2 regions of the Pseudomonas sp. NPDC086581 genome follow, and region 2 is predicted to be linked to the other one. Evidence: riboswitches for the same ligand, from Rfam matches in the RefSeq annotation. Region 2 holds a riboswitch; the other holds the start of a gene.
The links. A riboswitch is a leader RNA that binds a small molecule or an ion and turns the genes downstream of it on or off. The one in region 2 is predicted to bind cobalamin.
Positions count from the first base shown of each region.

Region 1: linked by a shared signal. The riboswitch ahead of cobO (cob(I)yrinic acid a,c-diamide adenosyltransferase) and the one ahead of cobW (cobalamin biosynthesis protein CobW) in region 2 are both predicted to bind cobalamin.

Region 1 is NZ_JBIVBR010000001.1:425,385-437,079, forward strand. It holds gene cbiB (adenosylcobinamide-phosphate synthase CbiB) at 1-755, opposite strand, end outside; gene bluB (5,6-dimethylbenzimidazole synthase) at 752-1,402, opposite strand; gene ACIPK7_RS02060 (cobyrinate a,c-diamide synthase) at 1,399-2,691, opposite strand; gene cobO (cob(I)yrinic acid a,c-diamide adenosyltransferase) at 2,720-3,331, opposite strand; cobalamin riboswitch at 3,601-3,824, opposite strand; gene ACIPK7_RS02070 (ABC transporter permease) at 3,955-5,100, shown strand; gene ACIPK7_RS02075 (ABC transporter ATP-binding protein) at 5,097-5,882, shown strand; gene ACIPK7_RS02080 (MlaD family protein) at 5,883-6,821, shown strand; gene ACIPK7_RS02085 (ABC-type transport auxiliary lipoprotein family protein) at 6,818-7,447, shown strand; gene ACIPK7_RS02090 (hypothetical protein) at 7,454-7,705, opposite strand; gene ACIPK7_RS02095 (hypothetical protein) at 7,906-8,112, opposite strand; gene ACIPK7_RS02100 (hypothetical protein) at 8,230-8,664, opposite strand; gene ACIPK7_RS02105 (D-cysteine desulfhydrase) at 8,921-9,922, shown strand; gene tcyJ (cystine ABC transporter substrate-binding protein) at 10,043-10,843, shown strand; gene tcyL (cystine ABC transporter permease) at 10,843-11,514, shown strand; gene tcyN (L-cystine ABC transporter ATP-binding protein TcyN) at 11,511-11,695, shown strand, end outside.
Region 2 is NZ_JBIVBR010000009.1:60,763-72,457, forward strand. It holds gene cobN (cobaltochelatase subunit CobN) at 1-3,466, opposite strand, end outside; gene cobW (cobalamin biosynthesis protein CobW) at 3,581-4,633, opposite strand; cobalamin riboswitch at 4,727-4,922, opposite strand; cobalamin riboswitch at 4,983-5,199, shown strand; gene ACIPK7_RS18640 (CbtB-domain containing protein) at 5,305-5,490, shown strand; gene ACIPK7_RS18645 (CbtA family protein) at 5,584-6,294, shown strand; gene ACIPK7_RS18650 (cobalamin biosynthesis protein) at 6,372-6,788, shown strand; gene cobM (precorrin-4 C(11)-methyltransferase) at 6,785-7,531, shown strand; gene ACIPK7_RS18660 (VOC family protein) at 7,537-7,968, opposite strand; gene mapR (GntR family transcriptional regulator MpaR) at 8,209-9,618, opposite strand; gene ccoG (cytochrome c oxidase accessory protein CcoG) at 9,705-11,114, opposite strand; gene ACIPK7_RS18675 (nitrite/sulfite reductase) at 11,460-11,695, shown strand, end outside.

The DNA.
Region 1 (11,695 bases), on a different contig from region 2:
CCCGCCCCGGCCGCCATCACCGGGCCGGCGTTGGGGCTGTCCCACTGCGGCGCCTGTGTACGCCAGCAGCGCAGGGCGAGCCGGGTGTGGCCAAGCAGCGCGTAGGTGAAGGCCACCAGGCGTGCCGGGATGTAGTTGAGCACATCGTCGATTTTCGCCGCGGCCCAGCCGAAGCGTTCGAAGCGCGCGTTGCGGTAGCCCCACATGGCGTCGAGGGTGTTGCTCAGGCGATAGAGCATCACGCCCGGCGCACCGGCCACGGCAAACCAGAAGAGCGCTGCGTAGACCGCATCGCTGCCGTTCTCCAGTACCGACTCGGTGGCGGCGCGGGCCACGGCGGTATCGTCCAGCTGGGCGGTTTCGCGGCTGACCATGTAGCCCACGCGCAGGCGCGCTTCGTTCAGGTCACCGGCGCGCAGGGCCAGTGCCACCGGCTCGGCATGCTCACCCAGGCTGCGCAGGCCCAGCGCGGCGTACAAAGCGAGCGCCTGCACGACCCAGCCGACATAGGGCAGCAGGCTGAGCAGCAGCGCGATCAGGGTCAGCGGGATGACAGCGATGATCCAGGCAGTGACGCCGTGGCTGCGCCAGCCGAGGCCGGGGGTGTCCTTGCCAGCGTCGGCGCGGGAGCGATTGAAACGCCGCTCCAGCCGATCCGCCAGACGCCCGAAGGCCACCAGCGGGTGCCAGCGTTTCGGTTCGCCGAACAGGGCATCCAGCACCACGCCGAGGACGCTCAGCAGAGCCAGGCTCATGGCTGTTCTCCCCAGCGATTCTCGAACAGCAGCTCGCTGAGCGCGCGCGGTTGGCGCCAGCCTTCCAGGGCCAGCATCGGCGCCGGGTAGAACTCGCTGACCGGGCCGAGGCAGATCACCGCCACGGCCTCGGCTCCCGCCGGCAGGCCGAGCAGTTCGCCCAGCGCGGCGGGGTCGAACAGCGATACCCAGCCCATGCCCAGGCCTTCGGCGCGCGACGCCAGCCAGAGGTTCTGGATGGCGCAGGACAGCGAGGCCAGGTCCATGTGCGGCAACGTGCGACGACCGAATACATGTGCCTCGCGGCCCTCCATCAGCGCGGCCACCAGTACTTCGGCGCAGTCGAGCACGCCCTCGACCTTCAGCCGCATGAACTCGTCGGAACGCTCGCCCAGTGCCTCGGCGGTGCGCACGCGCTCCGCCTCCACCAGCCCGTGGATCGACCGGCGCAGCTCCCGCGAGGTGACGCGGATGAATCGCCAAGGCTGCATCAGCCCGACGCTGGGCGCCTGGTGCGCCGCTTCGAGCAGGCGCGCGAGCAGTTCCGGCGCCACCTCACCGCCGCTGAAATGACGCATGTCGCGACGCTCGGCAATGGCGCGATAGAGCGCGGCGCGCTCCTCAAGGCTGTAGGCGTGCTCGGTCATGGTCTCAGCAGGGCTGCTGCAGCGTCCGGGTCGGACGGCAGGTAGAAGTGGATGTAGGAGGCGGTGAGCCGGCCGCGGCGAAACACCGCTTCGGCCACCGGCTTGTCGTTGGGGCAGACGCCTCGGGCCAGCGGCTCCTCGCTGCTGTCCAGCAGCGAGTGGTGGAAGGTGTGCCCGCGCAGAGTGCCTTCGGGCAACGTCACCGCCTGCAACGCCAGCGCGGCGAGGCGCTTCTGCATGCGCGCCTTGCCCGGCAATAGGCCGAGTAATTCGGCGCGCTCGCCGGCCACGTCGGTCAGCGCATCGAGCAGATAGAGCATGCCGCCGCACTCGGCGAGGATCGGCTTGCCCATTTCGTGGTGCGCGTGGATGGCCTGGGCCATGGCGCGGTTGCCAGCCAGCGCCTGCAGGTGCAGTTCGGGGTAGCCACCGGGCAGATAGAGGCTGTCCACGTCCGGCAATGCGTCATCACGCAGCGGCGAGAAGAACACCAGTTCGGCGCCCAGTTCACGCAGCAGGTCGAGGTTGGCCTGGTAGAGGAAGGCAAAGGCGTTGTCCCGTGCCACGCCGATCCGCACGCCATCGAGGCGGGAAGACTCACGGCGCAACTCAGACGCGGCGAAGCTCACCGGCAGCGGCAGCTCGGTACTGGCGCTGGCCGCCAGGGCATCGGCGGCGGCGTCCAGGCGGGCGTCGAGATCGGCCAGCTCATCGGCCTGCACCAGGCCGAGGTGTCGGCTGGGCAGCTCCACTTCGGTATCGCGCGGCAGCGCGCCATACCAGCGAATCCACTCCGGCAGGCTGTCGCGCACCAGGTCGCGGTGACGCTGGCTGCCGATACGGTTGGCGAGCACGCCGGAGAACGGCAGGTCGCTCTGGTAGGTCGCCATGCCAACGGCCATGGCGCCGAAGGTCTGCGCCATGGACTGGCCGTTGATCACCGCCATCACCGGCACATTGAAGCGCCGCGCCAGGTCGGCCGCAGACGGCGAGCCGTCGAACAGGCCCATCACGCCTTCGATGAGGATCAGGTCGGCCTCGCCGGCCGCTTCCCATAGCAGCCGACGGCTCTCTTCCTCGCCGACCATCCACAAGTCCAGTTGGTAGACCGGCGCGTCACTGGCGCGGGCGAGGATCATCGGGTCGAGGAAGTCCGGGCCGCACTTGAACACCCGCACCTTGCGCCCGAGGCGTGTGTGCAGGCGTGCCAGGGCGGCGGTCACGGTGGTCTTGCCCTGCCCGGAAGCGGGGGCGGCGATCAGCAATGCGGGGCATTGGCGCGAGGTCATAAGACGCGCTCCGCCACAACGGGATGCATCAGAACTCCACCCCTTTCTGCGCCTTGATGCCGGCCTTGAAGGCGTGTTTCACCAGGCCCATCTCGGTCACGGTGTCGGCGGCCTCGAGCATCGCCGGCTGCGCGCCACGGCCAGTGGCGACCACATGCTGCATCGACGGACGCGCGGCGATATCGGACAGCACGGTGTCCAGTTCCAGGTAGCCGTGTTTGAGGGCGATGTTCACCTCGTCCAGTACCACCAGGCCGACTTCGGGGTCGGCCAGCAGCTGGCGCGCCACGTCCCAGGCGGACTGAGCCTTGGCGATGTCACGCTGGCGATCCTGGGTTTCCCAGGTGAAGCCCTCGCCCATCACGTGAAAGCTGACCTCCTCGGGGAAGCGGCGGAAGAACGCCTCTTCACCCGTGGTCGCGGCGCCCTTGATGAACTGCACTACGCCTACCTTCATGCCATGGCCAAGCGCGCGGGCGACCATGCCGAAAGCCGAGCTGCTCTTGCCCTTGCCGTTGCCGCTGTTGACCAGGAACACGCCGCGCTCCCCCTGGGCCTGGGCGATCTTCTCGTCGATCACTGCCTTCTTGCGCTGCATGCGCGAGCGATGGCGCTCGTCCTTTTCCGGGGATTCAGTCATGGGAAGTTGCTCCTGAAAGCGAATGCGCAGGCGTCAGGCTGCCGCCCGGGTGGCAGCGCACGAGGAATGGAATGGGCAGGGACGAACCGCGGCGACGCACAAGCGCCATGCGGCAGAGGCCGCCCAGCGCAAAGGCTGTCGACCTGGGGAATAGGGATTGCACCTGAAGGATTCTCCGCCGCTCTCACCCGCGCGGCACTGACCAGTCGGGGCAGGCGGAGGACGGCAACGCGCGGCGCGCAGCGCCGACGTCGGCAGCGCCTCCCGCGATGCCATGCGATGCAGCAGGCCGGTCTCCGGGCTTGCGAGTGACGCCGTGAGGCTGTCGATGAACCGCGCCTTCCCATGCCGATGGCACAGTGGCGGATTGCGGTTCGAAGCTCGCTTACCGTTGCGGGGGCAGCGCCGGAATGGTCGATTGCGCATCGATTTCACCGGCTTCCCTGTTTCACTCGCGGCTTGCGCCGAGAGCACCTGAAGCAGGCGCGCAGCTTAGTGGCTGGCGGCCTGGGGCGTCAATTGAACAGGATGTCGCCGGGCTTGTCCCAGCATCAGGCAAGCGCTCTACAATGCGACACACCTGTCCAATCATGGCACTGTGTAACTCCGCTAGAATGCGAACCATGACGATGACTGCCCAGCCCGGCCAGCTTCAGCTCGACACCTCCGCCAGCCCACCGCTGATGCACGTCAGCGGCGACTGGACGCTCGCGCATTTCTCCGTGCTGGAAGCCCAGGTAGCCGCCCAGCGCCATGCCGAGTCCCCCGCCGAGCTGGATTTTGCCGGCCTCGGCGCGCTGGATACCGCCGGCGCCGCGCTGCTCGCCGAGATCATCGGCGGCGCACGCATGAGTCAGCTGGAACAGATCGCCCGCAACCTCCCCGCCGAACGCCAAGCCTTGCTGCGCGCCGTCGGCAGCGCCATCACCCAGTGCCGCCTGGACGAAAAGGCGCCGGAGCCGGGCAACGCGCTGGTCGACGTGCTCGAGCGCATCGGCATCGCCACCCTGACCTTCCGCGAACACCTGGTCGGCCTGCTCGGATTCATCGGCCTGACCCTGCAGACGCTGCTGCGAAACCTGCTGCGCCCAAGACGCTGGCGGCTCACCTCGCTGGCCGCGCACATGGAGGAAACCGGACTGGACGCCGTGCCCATCGTCGCCCTGCTGACCTTCATGGTCGGTGCGGTAGTGGCCTTTCTAGGTGCCACGGTGCTGCAGAAATTCGGCGCGCAGATATACACCGTCGATCTGGTGGGCTTCTCCTTCCTGCGCGAATTCGGCGTGCTGCTCACCGCGATCCTGCTTGCCGGCCGCACCGCCAGCGCCTTCACCGCGCAGATCGGCTCGATGAAGGCCAACCAGGAAATCGACGCCATCCAGGCCTTGGGCCTCGACCCAGTGGAACTGCTGGTGTTGCCACGCGTCCTGGCCCTGCTGCTGACCCTGCCGATGCTGACCTTCCTGGCGATGATCTCCGGCATCTTCGGCGGCGGCGTGGTCTGCGCCCTCGCCCTTGATATCTCGCCACGCATGTTCCTCTACATGCTGCAGAACGACATCGCCGTGCAGCACTTCCTGGTCGGCATCGTCAAAGCCCCGATATTCGCTTTCATCATCGCCGTGATCGGCTGCCTGGAGGGCTTCCGCGTCAGCGGCAGCGCGCAGTCAGTGGGCGAGCACACGACCTCAAGCGTGGTCCAGTCGATCTTCGTGGTGATTCTGCTGGATGCGGTCTTCGCGCTGTTCTTCATGGAGATGGGCTGGTGAGCGAACCGATCATCGTCGTCCGCGACCTCGCCAACCGTTTCGGTACCCACGCCGTGCACGAGCACCTGGACCTCGACGTGATGAAGGGCGAGATCCTCGGCGTGGTCGGCGGCTCGGGCACCGGCAAGTCGGTGCTGCTGCGCAGCATCATCGGCCTGCGCCAACCCAGCGAAGGCAGCGTGCATGTGTTCGGGCAGAACCTGCCGGCGCTGCCGCCCCTTGAGCGCTCGAAGCTGGAAAGGCACTTCGGCGTGCTGTTCCAGAACGGCGCGCTGTTCTCCTCGCTGACCGTGAGCGAGAACATCTGCCTGCCGCTGATCGAGCACGCCGGGCTGTCCCGCGCCGATGCGCAGTTCATGGCCAAGGTGAAGATTTCCCTGGCCGGCCTGCCGCCGGACGCCGGCGGCAAATACCCGGCCGAGCTCTCCGGCGGCATGGTCAAGCGTGCCGCCCTGGCCCGCGCCCTGGCGCTGGACCCGGACATTCTGTTTCTCGACGAACCCACCGCCGGCCTCGACCCCATCGGCGCGGCGGCTTTCGACCAACTCATCCTGACCCTGCGCGACGCCTTCAACCTCACGGTGTTCCTGGTCACCCACGACCTGGACACCCTCTACACCATCTGCGACCGCGTCGCCGTGCTGTCGCAGAAACGCGTGCTGGTGGTGGGGCCACTGGACCAGGTCGCCCGTACCGACGACGCCTGGGTACAGGAATACTTCCACGGTCCGCGCGGCCGTGCCGCGCTGCAGGCCACCGAACACCTGCGGGAGGAAAGCTGAATGGAAACCCGTGCCCATCACGTGCTGATCGGCCTGTTCACCCTGGTCGTGTCGATCGGCGCGTTGCTCTTCGCCCTGTGGCTGGCGCAGTCGAGCAACGACCAGAAGTACAAGGTCTACGACGTGATCTTCAACGAGGCGGTGACCGGCCTGTCCGAGGGCGGCACCGTGCAGTACAGCGGCATCCGCGTGGGTGACGTGGTGTCCCTGCGCCTGGACCCGAACGACCCCCGCAAGGTCCGCGCACGCATCCGCGTCTATGACAGCACACCGATCCGCGAAGACACGCGCGCCAAGCTGGCCCTCACCGGCGTCACCGGCCAGGCCATCATCCAGCTATCCAGCGCCGCCCAGGACAGCCCGCCGCTGGCCAGCAAGGACGGCGAAGTGCCGGTGATCAAGACCATCCCCTCGCCGTTCGCCAAGTTGCTGGCCAACGGCGAGGACATCGCGACCAACATCAACAACCTGATCAACAACGTGAACCGAATGTTCTCCCAGGAGAACGTCGACCGCATCAGCCGCACCCTGGACCACATCGACCAGGCAACCGGCGTGGTCGCCGAACAGCGCGACGACATCCGACAAACCTTCAAGGAACTGGCTGCCGCCAGCGAGCAGGCGCGCATCACCCTGGCCAACGCCAGCCAGCTGCTCGAACGGGCCAACCAGACCCTTGGCGGCAAGGGTCAGGACATCCTTGATGACACCCAGAAGACTCTCGCTTCCCTGCGCACCAGCAGCGAGCGCGTGGAGCAGTTGCTGAACAGCAACTACGACTCGGTGAATGGCGGCCTCAATGGCCTGGGCGAGATTGGTCCGGCGGTCCGCGAACTGCGCTCCACCCTGGAAGACCTGCGCGGCGTCACCCGCCGCCTGCAGGAAAACCCCACCGGCTACCTGCTCGGCCGCGAGCGCAACAAGGAGTTCCAGCCATGATCGCCCCTCCCCGCCTGCTCGGCGCTGCTGCCCTGATCGGCCTGCTGGGCGCCTGCTCGATCCTCCCGGAAGCGGAAAGCCCGGACTTCTACCTGCTGCCGGCAACCCTGCAACCCGTGCGCAGCAACGCGGCGGTGAACTGGTCCCTGCGCGTCAGCGCGCCCACCGCCAGTCTGGCGCTGGATAGCAACCGCATTGCCGTAGTCCCGCAGGGCAACCAACTGAGCAGCTACCAGGGCGCGCGCTGGAGCAACCGCGCACCGGGCCTGCTGCGTGATCGCCTGCTCGACGCCTTCACCGCGAGTGGCAGTATCCCGGCCCTGAGCAGCGACGAGACCAGCCTGCAGGCCGATTTCGACTTGACGGGAGAGCTGCGCGCCTTCCAGAGCGAATACCAGAACGGCAAGCCGGTAATCCACATCCGCTATGACGCCCGCCTGGTGCGCACGCTTGGCCAGCGCATCATTGCCTCGCGCAGCTTCGAGGTCAGCCAGCCGGTAGATGGCAAACAGGTGCCCGAAGTGGTCAGCGCCTTCGGCAAGGCAGCCGATCAGCTATCCGGCCAGGTGGTGCAGTGGACGCTGCAGCAAGGGCAGCGACAGAAGGTCACGCCACCTGCCCCGTAAGAAGGCTCAGCGGCAGCGGTAGGGACTTTCGCCTTCCAGTTCCTGGTCCGACTCCACGTCCTTGATGGTGACGATGGCCTTCGGGTAGACCGAGCACAGCGAGTTGCGCACGGTGTAGATGCCACTGCCGTGGGCGAGGAACTTGCCCTTGCTCAGCTCCTTGCCTGACTCATCGTGAGCGGTGACCTCGTAGTTGCCGGTCATGGTGATGCAGCCGGCGAGCGCCAGCAGCGAGAAAATGGGAACGAGGACTTTCATTGATTCTCCTTTGACGCGAGGCGCCCCTCCAGCCATGGCATAGGGGTGCGCTACTGTCGATCCTTGACGTGTTCGCGAGACGGGAAGTTGCCAGCCGACCTGGCCCGGCGGATGCGAATACGACCTGAGCCGGTCGTCGCAGTTCAGCCAGCGCTCCCCGCAAAAGCGCTGGTTGACGGAGTTTCAGATGAGAGGTTGTCTCAGCGCTTGCCCATGGAGCGACGCGAGCCGCGCGGGTGTGGCGGACGGTACTCAGCCTTGTCGTGCTTCTTGCGGTGCTGGTAGGCGCCATTAGCCTGCTGCTGCGCAGCAAGGGCGGCCTTGGCCAGCTCGGCCAGGGAGAGAGTGGGTTGTTCCTGCGCGTTGTCGGCGCTGTCGTCGCGGGGCGGCTGCTGAGAGGACGTCATGGGTAGACCGGTTCTGAAAGGTATGAAACGGCGCACATGATAGCCGAACTCGCCCCGCTCCGGCTGCCCGTCCGCGCGAGCGGCTCAGGCAGAGCCTTCAGCGCGCTGGCAAAGCCATCAGCTCGGCGGGAACAGCGTGTCCGGGCGGGTCACGTATTCGGTCGCTTCGGCCTCGGTCATCACCCAGATCTGGCTGATCCGGCTGTCCAAGCCCATCTTGATGCCGACGAACTTGCCGGCGATCTTCGGCAGCATGCCGTAGACCATGAAGCGGTTGCTCTCATCACGGATGCGGATGGTGACCGACAGCGGATAACTGATGGTCTTCTTGTACAAACCAATGGTGATCACCTGGCGCAGCAAGCTCGGCTTCGGCCGCTTGAGGGTGATCACCGGATACACCGCGCTGTCGACGAACCCCACCAACATTCCCGAAGGCAGCTCCCGGGCAGCCAGCGCCGGGTTGCTCAGTCCTGCCATCAGGGCGAGTGCGCCGAGCAGCTGAAGCGTCCAGCGTTGCAGCGAAGCGCGTGAAAGTACTGCTGAAGTCATCGGATTTCCCCGCCCTGGTTTTCCAGTTTTCATTATCTGCCCGGTTAGTTGCCCGGATCTTGAGCGTGGAGCGTAGCGGTTCGCCACGCCGCTGTCCGCACATTGATTCACAGCCTCTGGAGATTCCCACGGCGAGATGGCGAATCATTGCGCGACATTCCCGTGCAGGTCGGCGTCACGCGGTCGCCAGCCACATTGCAGCCACCCCTCGCGGGCTCTATCGTGACGCATCCCGCCGTCACTCCGAGAACCAGCCATGAGCTCTCTTCGCGAAGCCCTCGCCCGATTTTCCCGACTCGACCTGGCCGGCGGCCCGACGCCGCTGGACAAGTTGGAGCGGCTGTCCACACACCTGGGCCGCGAACTCCATGTGAAACGCGACGACACGACACCCTTCGCCCTGGGCGGCAACAAAGTGCGCAAGTTGGAATTCCTCGCCGCGGATGCCCTGAAGGCCGGCGCCGATACGCTAGTGACCGCCGGCGCGATCCAGTCCAACCATGTCCGCCAGACCGCCGCCGTCGCGGCAAAACTCGGCCTGCGCTGCGTGGCGTTGCTGGAAAACCCAATCGGCACCGATGACCGCAACTACCTGAGCAACGGCAACCGCCTCCTGCTGGACCTGTTCGGCACCGAGGTCGAACTCGTGTCCAACCTCGATACCGCAGACGAGTTGCTGGCCCAGACCGGCGAACGCCTGCGCCGCGTAGGCCGCAAGCCCTACATCGTGCCCATTGGTGGCTCGAACGCGCTGGGCGCCTTGGGCTACGTGCGTGCCGGACTGGAACTGGCGCAGCAGATTCACGGCAGCGGCCAGGAGTTCTCGGCCGTGGTGCTCGCCTCCGGCAGCGCCGGTACCCATGCAGGCCTGGCGATCGCCCTGGCCGATACCCTGCCGGAACTGGACGTCATTGGCGTGACCGTCTCGCGGACAGACGCGGCACAACGGCCGAAGGTCGAAGGGCTGGTTGAGCGCACGTTGGAGCTGCTCGGCCACGACGCGCGGCCCCTGCCGAAAGTGCAACTGTGGGACAAATATTTTTCCCCGCGCTATGGCGAACCCAATGCCGGCACGCTGGAGGCCGTGCGCCTGCTGGCAAGCCAGGAAGGCCTGCTGCTGGACCCGGTGTACACCGGCAAGGCCATGGCCGGATTGCTTGATGGCATCCGCCGTGATCGCTTCGCTAAACCCGGGCCTATCCTGTTCCTGCACACCGGCGGCTCACCGGCACTATTCGCCTATCATTCGGCGAAGTGACCTACATACCATTCAGAACTAGGTATGTAATTTTTTATTATTTTATTGCATAACGATTCCAGCCCTATAGTCGCCACGCGTTGACTAACCTGCTAACAAACACCAATAACGGGGACCACCATGACCTTCTCCGCACTGCGACGTCATTTCCTGCTTGCCAGCCTGACCCTCACCCTTGGCGCCGGCCTCCTCGGCCAGGCCCAGGCCGCCGACGACCTGCTCGCCCAGATCAAGTCCAAGGGAGAAGTCCGCGTTGGGCTCGAAGGCACCTACCCGCCCTTCAGCTTCCAGGACGAGAACGGCAAGCTCGCCGGCTTCGAAGTGGACTTCTCGAACCTGATCGCCAAGGAGTTGGGCGCAACCGCCAAACTGCAGCCGACCAAGTGGGACGGCATCCTGGCCGCGCTGGAGTCCAAGCGCCTGGACCTGGTGATCAATCAGGTAACCATCTCCGAGGAGCGCAAGAAGAAGTACGACTTCTCCGACGCCTACACCGTCTCCGGCATCCAGGCGCTGGTGCGCAAGGGCGACGAAGGCAAATACGACGCGCCGGAGAAATTGGCAGGCGTGAAAGTCGGCGTGGGCCTGGGCACCAACTACGAACAGTGGCTGCGCGAACACGTGCCGCAGGCTGACGTGCGTACCTACGAAGACGACCCGACCAAGTTCCAGGACCTGCGCAGCGGCCGCATCGACGTGATCCTGGTGGACCGCCTGGCCGCCTTCGACATGGTCAACAAGACCAAGGGCGCCATGGCCCTGACCGGCGCGCCCTTCGCCCGCCAGGAAGCCGGCATCGCCCTGCGCAAAGGCAACCCGGAACTCCTCGCAGCACTGAACAAGGCCATCGAGAAATTCAGGGCCGATGGCACGCTGAAAAAACTCTCGGAGAAATGGTTCCAGGCTGACGTCACCCAATGATTGAAGAAAGCCTGCAGCTAGCGCTGGATTCCGCGCCCTTCCTGTTGAAGGGCGCGGTCTTTACGGTAGTCCTCAGCGTTGGCGGCATGTTCTTCGGACTGCTGCTCGGATTCGTACTGGCGCTGATGCGCCTGTACGGATTCACTCCCGTGCGCTGGATCGCGCGCATCTACGTGTCGTTCTTCCGCGGCACGCCGTTGCTGGTCCAGCTCTTCATGATCTATTACGGCTTGCCCCAAGCCGGCATCGAACTCGATCCGCTGCCAGCAGCGCTGATCGGCTTCTCGCTGAACATGGCCGCCTATGTCTGCGAAATCCTCCGCGCCGCCATCGGCTCCATCGACAAGGGTCAATGGGAAGCAGCCGCCAGCATCGGCATGACCCGCGCCGAGACCCTGCGCCGGGTGATCCTGCCACAGGCCGCGCGCACTGCCCTGCCGCCGCTGGGCAACAGCTTCATCTCGCTGGTCAAGGACACTGCCCTGGCCGCCACCATCCAGGTCCCGGAACTGTTCCGCCAGGCTCAGTTGATCACTGCGCGCACCTTCGAGGTCTTCACCATGTACCTCGCGGCGGCGCTGATCTACTGGATCCTCGCGAGCATCCTGTCGCACCTGCAGAACCGCCTGGAAGACCGGGTCAACCGTCATGACCAGGAGCACGACGCATGATCGAAGTACGCCAGCTGACCAAGCAGTTCCGCGGCCAGGAGGTGCTCAAGGGCATCGACCTGACCGTCGAGCCTGGCGAAGTGGTCGCGATCATCGGCCCCAGCGGCTCGGGCAAAACTACCCTGCTGCGCTGCCTGAACCTGCTGGAAGTGCCCAACGGCGGGACCATCCAGGTCGGCGA
Region 2 (11,695 bases):
CCTTGTAGCCGTGGCGCTTCATGCCGGCGATCCATTTCGGGTTCACCGCGCGGGCGCGCACCACACGGCCGAGTTCTTCCTTCAGGGTGCGGATGCGCGGGTTGTCCGGCTGGCTGTGGTCGCCGTGGTAGCTGGCCAGCGACTGGCCCTGGATGACCTCGGCGGCGGCGAGCATGCCACCCTGGAACTGGTAGTAGTCGTTGGAATCGAGGATGTCGTGCTCGCGGTTGTCCTGGTTGTGCAGCACCGCCTGCAGGCCGGACAGGCGCTGGGCGAAACGCTCGCGCGCTGGCGTGCCGTCGTCGCTGGCGCCGTAGGCGTAGCCGCCCCAGTTCAGGTAGGCCTCGGCGAGGTCGGCGCGGCTGTCCCACTGGCGTGATTCGATCACGCCCTGCACGCCGGCGCCGTAAGCGCCGGGCTGCGCGCCGAAGATGCGCCAGCCGGCCTGGCGGCGGGCTTCGTCCAGCGCCAATCCCTCGGACTGCAAACGTGATTGGTCGGCGCGCACGCGGGCGGCCAGCGGGTTCAGGTCGTCCGGCTCATCCAGCGCGGCGACGGCCTGCACGGCGGCGTCGAACAGGCGGATCAGGTTGGCGAAGGCGTCGCGAAAGAAGCCCGAGACCCGCAGCGTCACGTCGACCCGTGGGCGGTCGAGCAGGCTGATCGGCAGGATCTCGAAGTCTTCCACTCGCTGGCTGCCGGCCTGCCACACCGGGCGCACGCCGAGCAGTGCCAGCGCTTGGGCGATGTCGTCGCCGCCGGTGCGCATGGTCGCCGTGCCCCACACCGACAGGCCGAGCTGGCGCAGGTGGTCGCCGTGGTCCTGCATGTGGCGTTCGAGCAGCCGACTGGCCGACTGGAAGCCGAGGCGGAAGGCGGTGGGCGTGGGCAGGTTGCGCACGTCCACGGTGAAGAAGTTGCGCCCGGTGGGCAGTACGTCGACCCGCCCGCGGCTGGGCGCGCCGCTGGGGCCGGGCGGGACGAAGCGGCCGTCGAGGCCGGCGAGCAGATGGCCGATTTCGCTGGCGCCGCAGGCGTCCAGGGGCGGTGCGATCTGCTGGTGAAGTTGCGTGAGGACTGCCGCGCTGGCGCTGCCGGGCGCACTGACGAGGCCGTCGATCAGGCGCAGGGCGAACAGCTCCAGGCGCTCGCGGGTGTCGCCGTTGCTGCGCCATGGCTCGTCGCTTACCGCGAGCAGCACGTCGGGGCGCGGGCCTTCCCACGCCTCGGCGAAAGCCTCATTCAACGGGTCGCGTCCCAGCCGCAGATCCTCGCTCAGTGCGCGCAGCAGGCTGGCGTTGCCGCCGCGCCCATCGCCACGCGGGATGCGCACCAGCGACAGCAACGTATCGCGGCGCAAGTCGCCGGCTGGCGATTCGCCGAACACATGCAGGCCATCGCGAATCTGCGATTCCTTGAGATCGCACAGGTAGGCGTCCAGCTGGGGCAGCCAGCTGTCCGCATCGTCCCTCAGCTGCAGGCCCAACTCGCAGTCCAGAGAGGTTTCGCGCACCAGTGTGAGGATGTCGCCGCGCAGTTCGGTGGCGCGGCGCGGGTCCAGCAGGGAGGCGTCGTAGTACTCGTCCGCCAGGCGTTCGAGGTCGCGCAGCGGGCCATAGTTTTCCGCGCGGGTCAGCGGCGGCATCAGGTGGTCGATGATCACCGCCTGGGCGCGGCGCTTGGCCTGCGCGCCTTCGCCAGGGTCGTTGACGATGAACGGGTAGAGGTTGGGCAGTGGGCCGAGGATCGCATCCGGCCAGCATTCCTCGGAAAGCCCGACACCCTTGCCCGGTAGCCATTCGAGGTTGCCGTGCTTGCCGACGTGGACCACCGCGTCGGCACCGAACACCTCGCGCAGCCAGAAGTAGAAGGCGAGGTAGCCGTGGGGTGGCACCAGCGACGGATCGTGGTAGATCGCCGCCGCGTCGAGCTGGTAGCCGCGCGCCGGCTGGATGCCGACGAAGCCGAGTCCGAAGCGCAGGCCGGCGACCATCATCCGCCCGCTGCGGAACATCGGGTCCTGCTGAGGTTCGCCCCAGCGTTCGCGTACCGCCAGCTGGTTGGCTTCGGGCAGGCGCGCGAAGCAGGCGAGGTAGTCGTCCAGCGCCAGGCTCTGTGCGCAGGGTCGCAGGTCGAGGCTGTCGAGGTCGTTGCTCACCCCGCCGAGCAATTGTTGGATCAGCGCCGTGCCGGAATCGGGCAGGCCGGCGACCGGGTAACCCTGAGCTTCCAGCGCGCGCAGGATGTTCAGCGCGGCGGCCGGCGTGTCGAGGCCGACACCGTTGCCGATGCGTCCGTCACGGGTTGGATAATTCGCCAGGATCAGCGCCACGCGCTTGTCGGCGTTGGCCTTGCGCGAAAGCAGCATCCAACGCCGCGCCAACTCGGCAACAAAGTCCATGCCTGGCAGGTGCGGCAGGTAGCAGACCACGTCGCTCTGGCTGCGCTCGCTGCGCCACGCCAGACCCTTGAAGCTGATCGGCCGGGTGATGATGCGGCCGTCCAGTTCCGGCAGCGCGATGTGCATGGCCAGGTCGCGTGGGCCGAGGCCCTGCGGGTTGGCGCGCCAGAGGTCGTGATTGTCCAGCGAGCAGATGGCTTGCAGCACCGGCACGTCGCGCCTGAACGGTCGGTCCTGCGGCGCGTCCGGGTTCGTCTGGGCGAAGCCGGTGGTGTTGATGATCAGCTCGGCGTCCGCGCTGTCGAGCAGGGTTTCCACCGCGTCCAGGCAGGCCGTTTCCTTAAGGCTGGCGACGGCGATGGGCAGCGGGTTGATGCCCTGGGCCTGCAGGCGTTCGCAGAAGGTGTCGATGAAACCGGTGTTCGCCGCCTGCAGGTGGGTGCGATAGAACAGCAGCGCGGCGACCGGGCACTCGGGGTTCCAGTCGGCCTGCCAGCGGGCGAGGTCGCTGCTGCCAGTCTGCGGGTGATAAACCGCCACACGCGGCAAGATCTGCGGCTCGCTCCAGGCGTAGTCGCGTTGCAGGTGACGGCTGGCCAGGCAGGCGAAGAACTGCCGGGCGTTGTCCATGCCGCCCTGGCGCAGGTACTGCCAGAGGCGCTCGGCGTCCGCCGGCGCGACGCTGCACAGGGCGCTGAGTTCGGGGTCGGGCTTGTCGTCGCCCGGCACCGCGATCAACGTGGCGCCGCGCTCGGCCAGCGCCGCCAGTTGCTCCATGCCATAGCGCCAGTAGCCGACGCCGCCGTGCACCGAGATCAGGACGACCTTGGCGTGCTGCAGCACCTCGTCGACGTAGAGGTCCACCGAGGCATGGTTCTGCAGCTGCATGGGGTTGGCCAGGCGCAGGCTCGGGTAGTCCTCCGGCAGCTCGCGCGCCGCCTCGGCGAGCAGCGCCAGGTGCGAATCGCCGCTGCAGAGGATCACCAGCTCGGCGGGCGTCTGGGCCAGGTGGGCGATGCCGTCGTCGGGGACGAAGCCGCCGGGTTGGGTGCGCAGCAGGTGCATGGGCTTGCTCGGTGTGAGTGCTCTTTTAGGAGCGGGGGCGCCTAGCTCTTGCTCGCGAACCAAACCCCGCTGCGAGGCCGTTCGCGAGCAAGCTCGCTCCTACGAAAAGCAGTGTTACGCCAGGGCGGTACGCAGCTCGTTGGCGATGGTGGCCTGGTCCAGTTCCTGGCCGATCACCACCAGGCGGGTGCCGCGGGTTTCGTCGCTGCGCCAGGCGCGGTCGAAGTGCTTGTCGAAGCGCTTGCCGACGCCCTGTACCAGCAGGCGCATGGGCTTGCCGGGGATGGCGACGAAGCCCTTGATGCGCAGCACGGCGTGGCGCTCGACCAGCGCGTTCAGTGCGTCCAGCAGGGCGCGTTCTTCCACTTCCGGCAGGTCGACATGGAAGGAGTCGAACTCGTCGTGGTCGTGGTCTTCATGACCTTCGTGGTCGTGATGGGTCGGGCGGCTGTCGATGTGCAGCTCGGCTTCGGCGTTCAGCCCCAGCAGCACCGAGAGCGGCAGCTGGCCGGAGTTGGCTTCGACGATCTTCACCGCCGGCGGCAGCTCTTCGGCGACCTCGGCACGCACGCGGGCCAGCGCTTCGGCGTCCAGCAGGTCGGCCTTGTTCAGCACCACCAGGTCGGCGCTGGCCAACTGGTCTTCGAACAGTTCGTGCAGCGGCGATTCGTGGTCCAGGTTCGGGTCCTGCTTGCGCTGCTCGTCCACCTGCTCGGGGTGGGCGGCGAAGGTGCCGGCGGCCACGGCCGGGCTGTCAACCACGGTGATCACCGCGTCCACGGTGCAGGCGTTGCGGATTTCCGGCCACTGGAAGGCCTGTACCAGCGGCTTGGGCAGGGCCAGGCCGGAGGTCTCGATGAGGATCTGGTCGAGGTCGCCACGGCGCGCTACCAGTTCGCGCATTACTGGGAAGAATTCTTCCTGCACGGTGCAGCACAGGCAGCCGTTGGCCAGCTCGAAGACGCGGCCGACCGCTTCTTCTTCGCTGCAACCAATGGAGCACTGCTTGAGGATTTCGCCGTCGATGCCCAGCTCGCCGAATTCGTTGACGATCACCGCGATGCGGCGGCCTTCGGCGTTGTCCAGCATATGGCGGAGCAGGGTGGTCTTACCGGCGCCGAGGAAGCCGGTAACGATGGTGACGGGGAGTTTGGCCAGGGTTTTCATGCGCGCCTCGCAAGCGAAATTGGAGGGCGGATGAAGGGCGCGCGCGCGGGTTCGCCGCGCAACGAAGGTCGCCACCGGATCACCCCGCCCGGTTGTCTTGATGCTGCTCGAGGCAGGTCTCCTGGCTCACAGCCCTTTCGTGTTCTTTCGCCTTCCCGCCTTGGTCGGCAGTGGCGTGTGAAAGAACAGGCTGTTCACAGTTGCGGGGGCAGCCGTGGCGCATCCGAAGATTTCCACGTTCCCTCTTAGCTCCGGCCAGTGCCGGAGAACCTCGAAGGGAGGAAGGCTACGCAGCGCGGCCGGGGCGGTCAATCGCCGGGGATCGGTTGACGCCTGCCGGCGGCCGTGGTCTGCTTGCGCGGTTTCAGGTGTCTCGCGCCACGCGCGAGGTGAAACGGGAAGCCGGTGCGTCCGCAAGGACCAGTCCGGCGCTGCCCCCGCAACGGTAAGCGCATCGAGGGTCGTCAGTAGCCACTGTGCCAAGGCATGGGAAGGCTGACCCATCCAGCGAAGAGTTTTCGCTGGCGTCGCAAGCCCGGAGACCGGCCTGGAATTCTTCGTTTTTGGCAAACCCGCGGTGGGCGGGCGCAGGCCGTGGCGCGACCGTTCGGGCGCGTTCGAATGCGTTCAACCTCTGCGTTCTCTTTCTTTGATCTTCAGAGGGAACGTTCATGTCCAGCAGCATCCTGACGCACGCGTCGAGCACTTCCATCCCCCTTTCCAAGCGTATCAGCCTGGCCGTCGGCGCCAGCCTGCTCGGTGCGCTGCTGGTGTATTTCGCCGGTTTCTCGCACATCGACGCGGTGCACAACGCCGCCCATGACACCCGCCATAGCGCCGGTTTCCCCTGCCATTGATGTGCGCCGCCTGCGCGTAAGCGCAGCGGATTCGAGGTACTCGCGATCGCTGGTTCGCCGCGTTCGTAGCCTCGTCTTGTCCGGAGAACTGCAATGATCAAACGTATCGCCCAGACCGCCGGTTTCGCCGGTCTGATCGCGGCGCTGGTGCTGACCCTGGTCCAGCTGCTGTGGGTATCCCCGCTGATCCTCAAGGCGGAAACCTATGAGAAATCCGAACCGGCCGCCGTGCTGGTCGAGGAGCACGCCCACGAGCACGCCGACGGCGCTGCTGCGGGTCATCACCATGATGCGGAAGCCTGGGAGCCGGAAGACGGCTGGCAGCGCATTATTTCCACCACCGGCGGCAACCTGGTGGTCGCGGTGGGCTTCGCCCTGATGCTGGCCGGCCTGTTCACCCTGCGCGAACCGGGCAGGGTCTCCGAGGGCCTGTTCTGGGGGCTGGCCGGTTTCGCCGTGTTCACCCTGGCGCCGTCCCTCGGCCTGCCGCCGGAGGTCCCTGGCACGGCCGCCGCCGACCTGAGCCTGCGGCAGACCTGGTGGATCGGCACCGCTGCCGCCACCGCCGCTGGTCTTGCTTTGCTGGTGTTCGGCCGCCACTGGGCGCTGCGCATCGTCGGCCTCGCGTTGCTGGTGGTGCCGCACGTAATCGGCGCGCCGCAGCCGGAGGTCCATTCCAGCCTCGCGCCGGAAAGCCTGGCCCACGAGTTCATCATCGCCTCGCTGGTCACCAACGCGGTGTTCTGGGTGGCGCTCGGCCTGGTCGCGGCCTGGCTGTTCCGCCGCTTCGCGCCATCGGCCTGATCCACGCGCTATGCTCGACCCCGCAGCCGGTTCGGCCGTCTGCGGGGTTTTTATTTTGATCTTCAAGGAGAGCGACCATGACACTGGTTGCCGGCCTCGGTTGCCGCCGGGGCTGCCCGCTCGACGAACTGCGTGCGCTGCTGCGAGAAACATTGGCCGAAGCGGGGCTCGACGAGTCGAACCTCACCGCGCTGGCCAGCGCCACGCTGAAGGCTGACGAAGACGGGCTGACGGCCCTGGCTGCCGCGCTCGACCTGCCGCTGGCGCTGTTCACGCCGCAACAGCTCGCGGCCTGCGAGAAGCGCCTGGGCGACCCTTCCGAAACCGTGCGCGCGGCCACCGGCAGTGCGAGCGTGGCCGAAGCGGCGGCATTGCTGCAGGCCGAGGCGCAAGGTGGTGCGCCGGCACGCCTGCTGATGGGCAAGCGCCGCAGCGAGCAGGCCACCTGCGCACTCGCTTTCATCCCCGTCGAATCCGCACAGGAGCCGTCATGACGGTCTACTTCATCGGCGCCGGCCCCGGCGATCCCGAGCTCATCACGGTCAAGGGCCAGCGGCTGATCCGCAACTGCCCGGTGATCCTCTACGCCGGTTCCCTGGTGCCGCCGGCCGTGCTGGAAGGGCACAGCGCGGAGCGCGTGGTGAATACCGCCGAGCTGAATCTTGAGGAGATCGTAGCGCTGCTGACCCAGGCTCACGGCGAGGGCAAGGATGTGGCGCGGGTGCACTCCGGCGACCCCTCGCTGTACGGCGCCATCGGCGAGCAGATCCGTCACCTGCGTGAGTTGGGTATCGCCTACGAGATTGTCCCCGGCGTCACCGCGACTTCCGCCTGCGCGGCGATTCTGGGTTGCGAGCTGACCTTGCCGGACATCTCCCAGACACTGATCCTCACCCGCTACGCCAGCAAGACGCGCATGCCCGAAGGCGAGTCGCTGGCGGAACTGGCGCAGCACCGAGCGACCCTGGCTATTCACCTGGGCGTCGGCCAGTTGGCGAACATCGTCGCCGAACTGCTGCCGCACTACGGCGCGGACTGCCCCATCGCGGTGATCCATCGCGCCAGTTGGCCGGACCAGGACCAGGTCACCGGCACCCTCGGCGACATCCTGCCCAAGGCACACGCCAAGGGCTTCCGGCGCACCGCGCTGATCCTGGTGGGCAAGGTGCTGGGGGCGGAGGGGTTTGCCGATTCGTCGCTGTACAGCGCGGGGCATGCGCATCTGTATCGGCCGTAGCGAAATCAGTCGGCTGGCAGCGGCCGCGATCCAAGGCTCTGGGCGAAGCGTAACAGGTAGCCGTCCGGGTCCTGGACGAGGAAATTGCGCTCCCCGTACAACTGTTCGTCCTGCCGGTACCAGCGCTCCTCAACGGGTTTGCGTAGCGAGATACGCGCCTCGTTCAGTGAACTCACCAGCGCCTGAATATCGGGGCAGCGGATGGAGAAGTTAATGCCTCGTCCCAGTGGTGGGTCCAGTGGGCGCACGCTCCATGGCGAGTCGGAATGCCAGTCCTGCTCCAGCATGAGCTGGCTGTCGCCAAAGGAAAGAAAAGCGAAGTCGTCTTCGCGGCGCTGGTACTCGATGGCGAAACCGAGCACCTCGCAGTAGAAGTGCAGGCTTCTCGTCAGGTCCGCGACGATCAGCTCCGGCACCAGGGCGTTCATCTTCAGCATGTCGGTGTTCTCACGCCAGCCACGGCTCCCCGCGCGGCAGCATTCCGCGCCGCAGGTACCAGCGCACCCACAGGTGCACGCCGAGCGCGGCGCTCACTGTGAGCAGGATCATCAAGCCTTCCGCATCCATGGCAGCTTCCCTCGTCCGGGTTTTCCTGCCTGACAGACTATTCCTGCGACAACTTGCCGCATAGGTACAGAAGGTTTCCGAATGTGCGGATCAGTCCCTCGGCACGCGCCCTACAACGAATGAATGATCCGACCGAGTGTTTCCATGGCCTGTTCGCTCGCCGTGGTCCACGGGTGGCCATAGTTCAATCGCAGGCAGTGGCCGAAGCGCCGCGTCGCCGAGAAGATCGGCCCTGGCGCGAGGCTGATGCCCTGGGCATGGGCGAGTTGGAACAGCTTGAGCGCGTCGATGTGCTCGGGCAGCTCCAGCCACAGGAAGTAGCCGCCGCTGGGCCGGGTGACGCGGGTGGCGGCGGGGAGGTGCCGGGCCACGGCGGCGAGCATCGCGTGCTGCTGGCTTTCCAGCGCGTGGCGCAGCTTGCGCAGGTGGCGGTCGTAGCCGCCGTGCTGCAGGTAGTCGGCGATGGCCGCCTGGGCCGGCACCGAGGCGGACAGGCTGGTCATCAGCTTGAGTCGCTCGATCTGCTCGGCGTAGCGCCCGCCGGCGACCCAACCGACCCGGTAGCCCGGCGCGAGGCTCTTGGAGAAGGAACTGCAGTGCATCACCAGCCCTTCGCTGTCGAAGGCCTTCACCGGTTTGGGCGCCTGGGCGGCGAAGTACAGTTCGGCGTAGACGTCGTCCTCGATCAGCGGTACCTGATGCTGGGCCAGCAGCGCGGCGAGGGCGCGCTTCTTGTCCTCGGCCATGCTCGCACCCAGCGGGTTCTGGAAGTTGCTCATGAACCAGCAGGCCTTGATCGGCAGGCGCGCGAGGCTGTCGGCAAGCACATCCAGGTCGATGCCTTCGCGCGGGTGGACAGGGATTTCCACCGCCTTGAGTTTCAGACGTTCGAGCACCTGCAGGCTGGCGTAGAAGGCCGGGGCTTCGATGGCGACCAGGTCGCCCGGCTGGGTGACCACCTGCAGGCAGAGGTTCAGCGCTTCCAGCGCGCCGTTGGTGACCACCAGTTCTTCCACCGGCAGCGGCATGCCGCCGACCATGTAGCGCAGGGCGATCTGCCGGCGCAGCGCGTGGCTGCCGGGAGCGAGGTCGGCGACCACCGAGCGCGGGTCCATGTCGCGCACGGCGTGGGCCATGGAGCGCGCCAGGCGCGGCAGGGGGAACAGTTCCGGCGCCGGGAAGGCCGAGCCGAAGGGCACGGTGTCCGGGTCCTTGATCGAGCTGAGTACCGAGAACACCAGTTCGCTGACGTCCACCTCGGTGGTTTGCGCGTCGTGGCGGGCAATCTCCGGCTCGGCCAGGGCACGCTGCACGTGCTCGCGGACGAAATAGCCCGAGCGCGCGCGGGCGACGATCAGGCCGCGATCCTCCAGCAGGTAATAGGCCTGGAACACCGTGGAAGCGCTGACCCCATAGGTGCGGCTGGCGTGCCGCACCGAGGGGACTTTCTGGCCGGGGGCGAGCACGCCGCTGCGGATCAGGCCGGCGATCTCGTCGGCGAATTTCTCGTAGCGCTTCATCTTGTCCTGCACGGCAGCCTGAGGGGCGGAAGAATCCGCCCACTCTAGGCGCTGCGCCGAGGTCACGCCAAGCTCCCGTGCCATGCTCAGCGCCTCGGCGAGACGAAGGTGCTGGCGGCGTCGATCTCTTCGTTGCCGTCGCTGACCCTGAAGTGCAGCGGCACCGAACCCCCGGCACTGCTCTGCGCCTCACTGGCCACCGAGACGGCGAAGTCGCGGATCTCGCCTGGCTGCAGCATCAGCTCCGGCACGCCTTGCAGGCGGTAGCCGGCGCCATCGGCGAGGCTTAGCTGGTAATGCTGCGGCTGCTGCGTCTTGTTGATCAGCTTGAGGTTGTAGATGTTCTCAATCTCGCCGGCGGCGTTCTCGCGGAACAGGCCACGGTCGCGGGCCACATCGAGGTTGATCAGCGGCCTTGCTTCGAGCGCCCAGACGAAGGCGCCGATCATCACCAGCAGGACCGCCGCGTAGCCGATCAGGCGTGGGCGCAGCAGGTGGGTCTTGCCGCCTTCCAGCGCGCTTTCCGAGGTGTAGCGCACCAGGCCGCGGTCGTAGCCCATCTTGTCCATCACCGAGTCGCAGGCGTCGATGCAGGCGGCGCAGCCGATGCAGGCAATCTGCAGGCCGTCGCGGATGTCGATACCAGTAGGGCAGACCTGCACGCACTGGTGGCAGTCGATGCAGTCGCCCAGGCCGAGGGCTTTGGGATCGGCGTCCTTCTTGCGCGCGCCACGGGATTCACCGCGCGCCGCGTCGTAGGAAATGATCAGCGTGTCCTTGTCGAACATCACGCTCTGGAAGCGCGAATACGGGCACATGTGGATGCACACCTGCTCGCGCAGCCAGCCCGCGTTGGCGTAGGTGGCGGCGGCGAAGAAGGCGACCCAGAAGGTGCTTTCCAGGTCCAGCTTGAGGGTGAACAGGTCCGCCACCAGCGGGCGAACCGGGGTGAAGTAGCCGATGAAGGTGATCGCCGTAACCAGGCTGATCAGCAGCCAGAGGCCATGCTTGGCGCCCTTGCGCAAGACCTTCTCGGCGCTGACCGGGCCGGCGTCGCGCTTCATCCGCTGGTTGCGGTCGCCCTCGGTGACCTGCTCGGCCCACATGAAGATCCAGGTCCACACGCTCTGCGGGCAGGTGTAGCCGCACCAGACGCGGCCGGCGAACACCGTGATGAAGAAGAGGCCGAAGGCGGCGATGATCAGGATCGCCGAGAGCAGGATGAAATCCTGCGGCCAGAAGGTCGCGCCGAAGATGTAGAACTTGCGCTCGGGCAGGTCCCAGAGCACCGCTTGGCGGCCGTTCCACGTAAGCCACAGGGTGCCGAAGAACAACAGAAACAGCAGGCCGCCGCCCAGGCGCCGCAGGTCGCGGAAGCGCCCGGCGAAGCGCTTGGTGTAGACCGTCGGGGTCACCGCCGACAGCGGTTTTGGCGGCGGGGTGAAACGTTGCGGTGCGTCGATCTCGATGATCTTCGCTTGAATTCTTTCGTTCATTGTCGTGGCCCATCAGGCAGAAGAGGCGCCGCGACTGTACGAATCGGTCTGCACCCGAAACAGATTCAGGTTCGTCGGAAAAAACCGTATCAGATGGCTGAAAACGCTCCGCCCCGCGCTGCTGGCGGTCTGGCTTGCTGCGCGATGGGGCGGCTGATCGGGCTTGTTGCGGCAACCGGTCGCAGCCCCGACGGGGCAGGCGCGGGGCACATCTGATCCGGTTTTTCCCGCGCGATCTGCCGCTGTTTTGCACAGCAGGCGCCGGCCACTATTCGGTCAACCCTGAAGTAGCGCGCCCGACGACAGAAGCAGGCGGCTACGCAACGTCCCGAAGGTGGCCTGGCGATGTACCGATACGATGATTACGACCGCGCCCTGGTGCGCGAACGGGTGGCGCAGTTCCGTGACCAGGTGCAGCGGCGCCTGAGCGATGAGCTGAGCGAAGAGGAATTCCTGCCGCTGCGCCTGCAGAACGGTCTGTACCTGCAGAAGCACGCCTACATGCTGCGGGTGGCGATTCCCTACGGCACGCTGTCCAGCGAGCAGATGCGCACCCTGGCCTGGATCGCCCGCGAGCACGA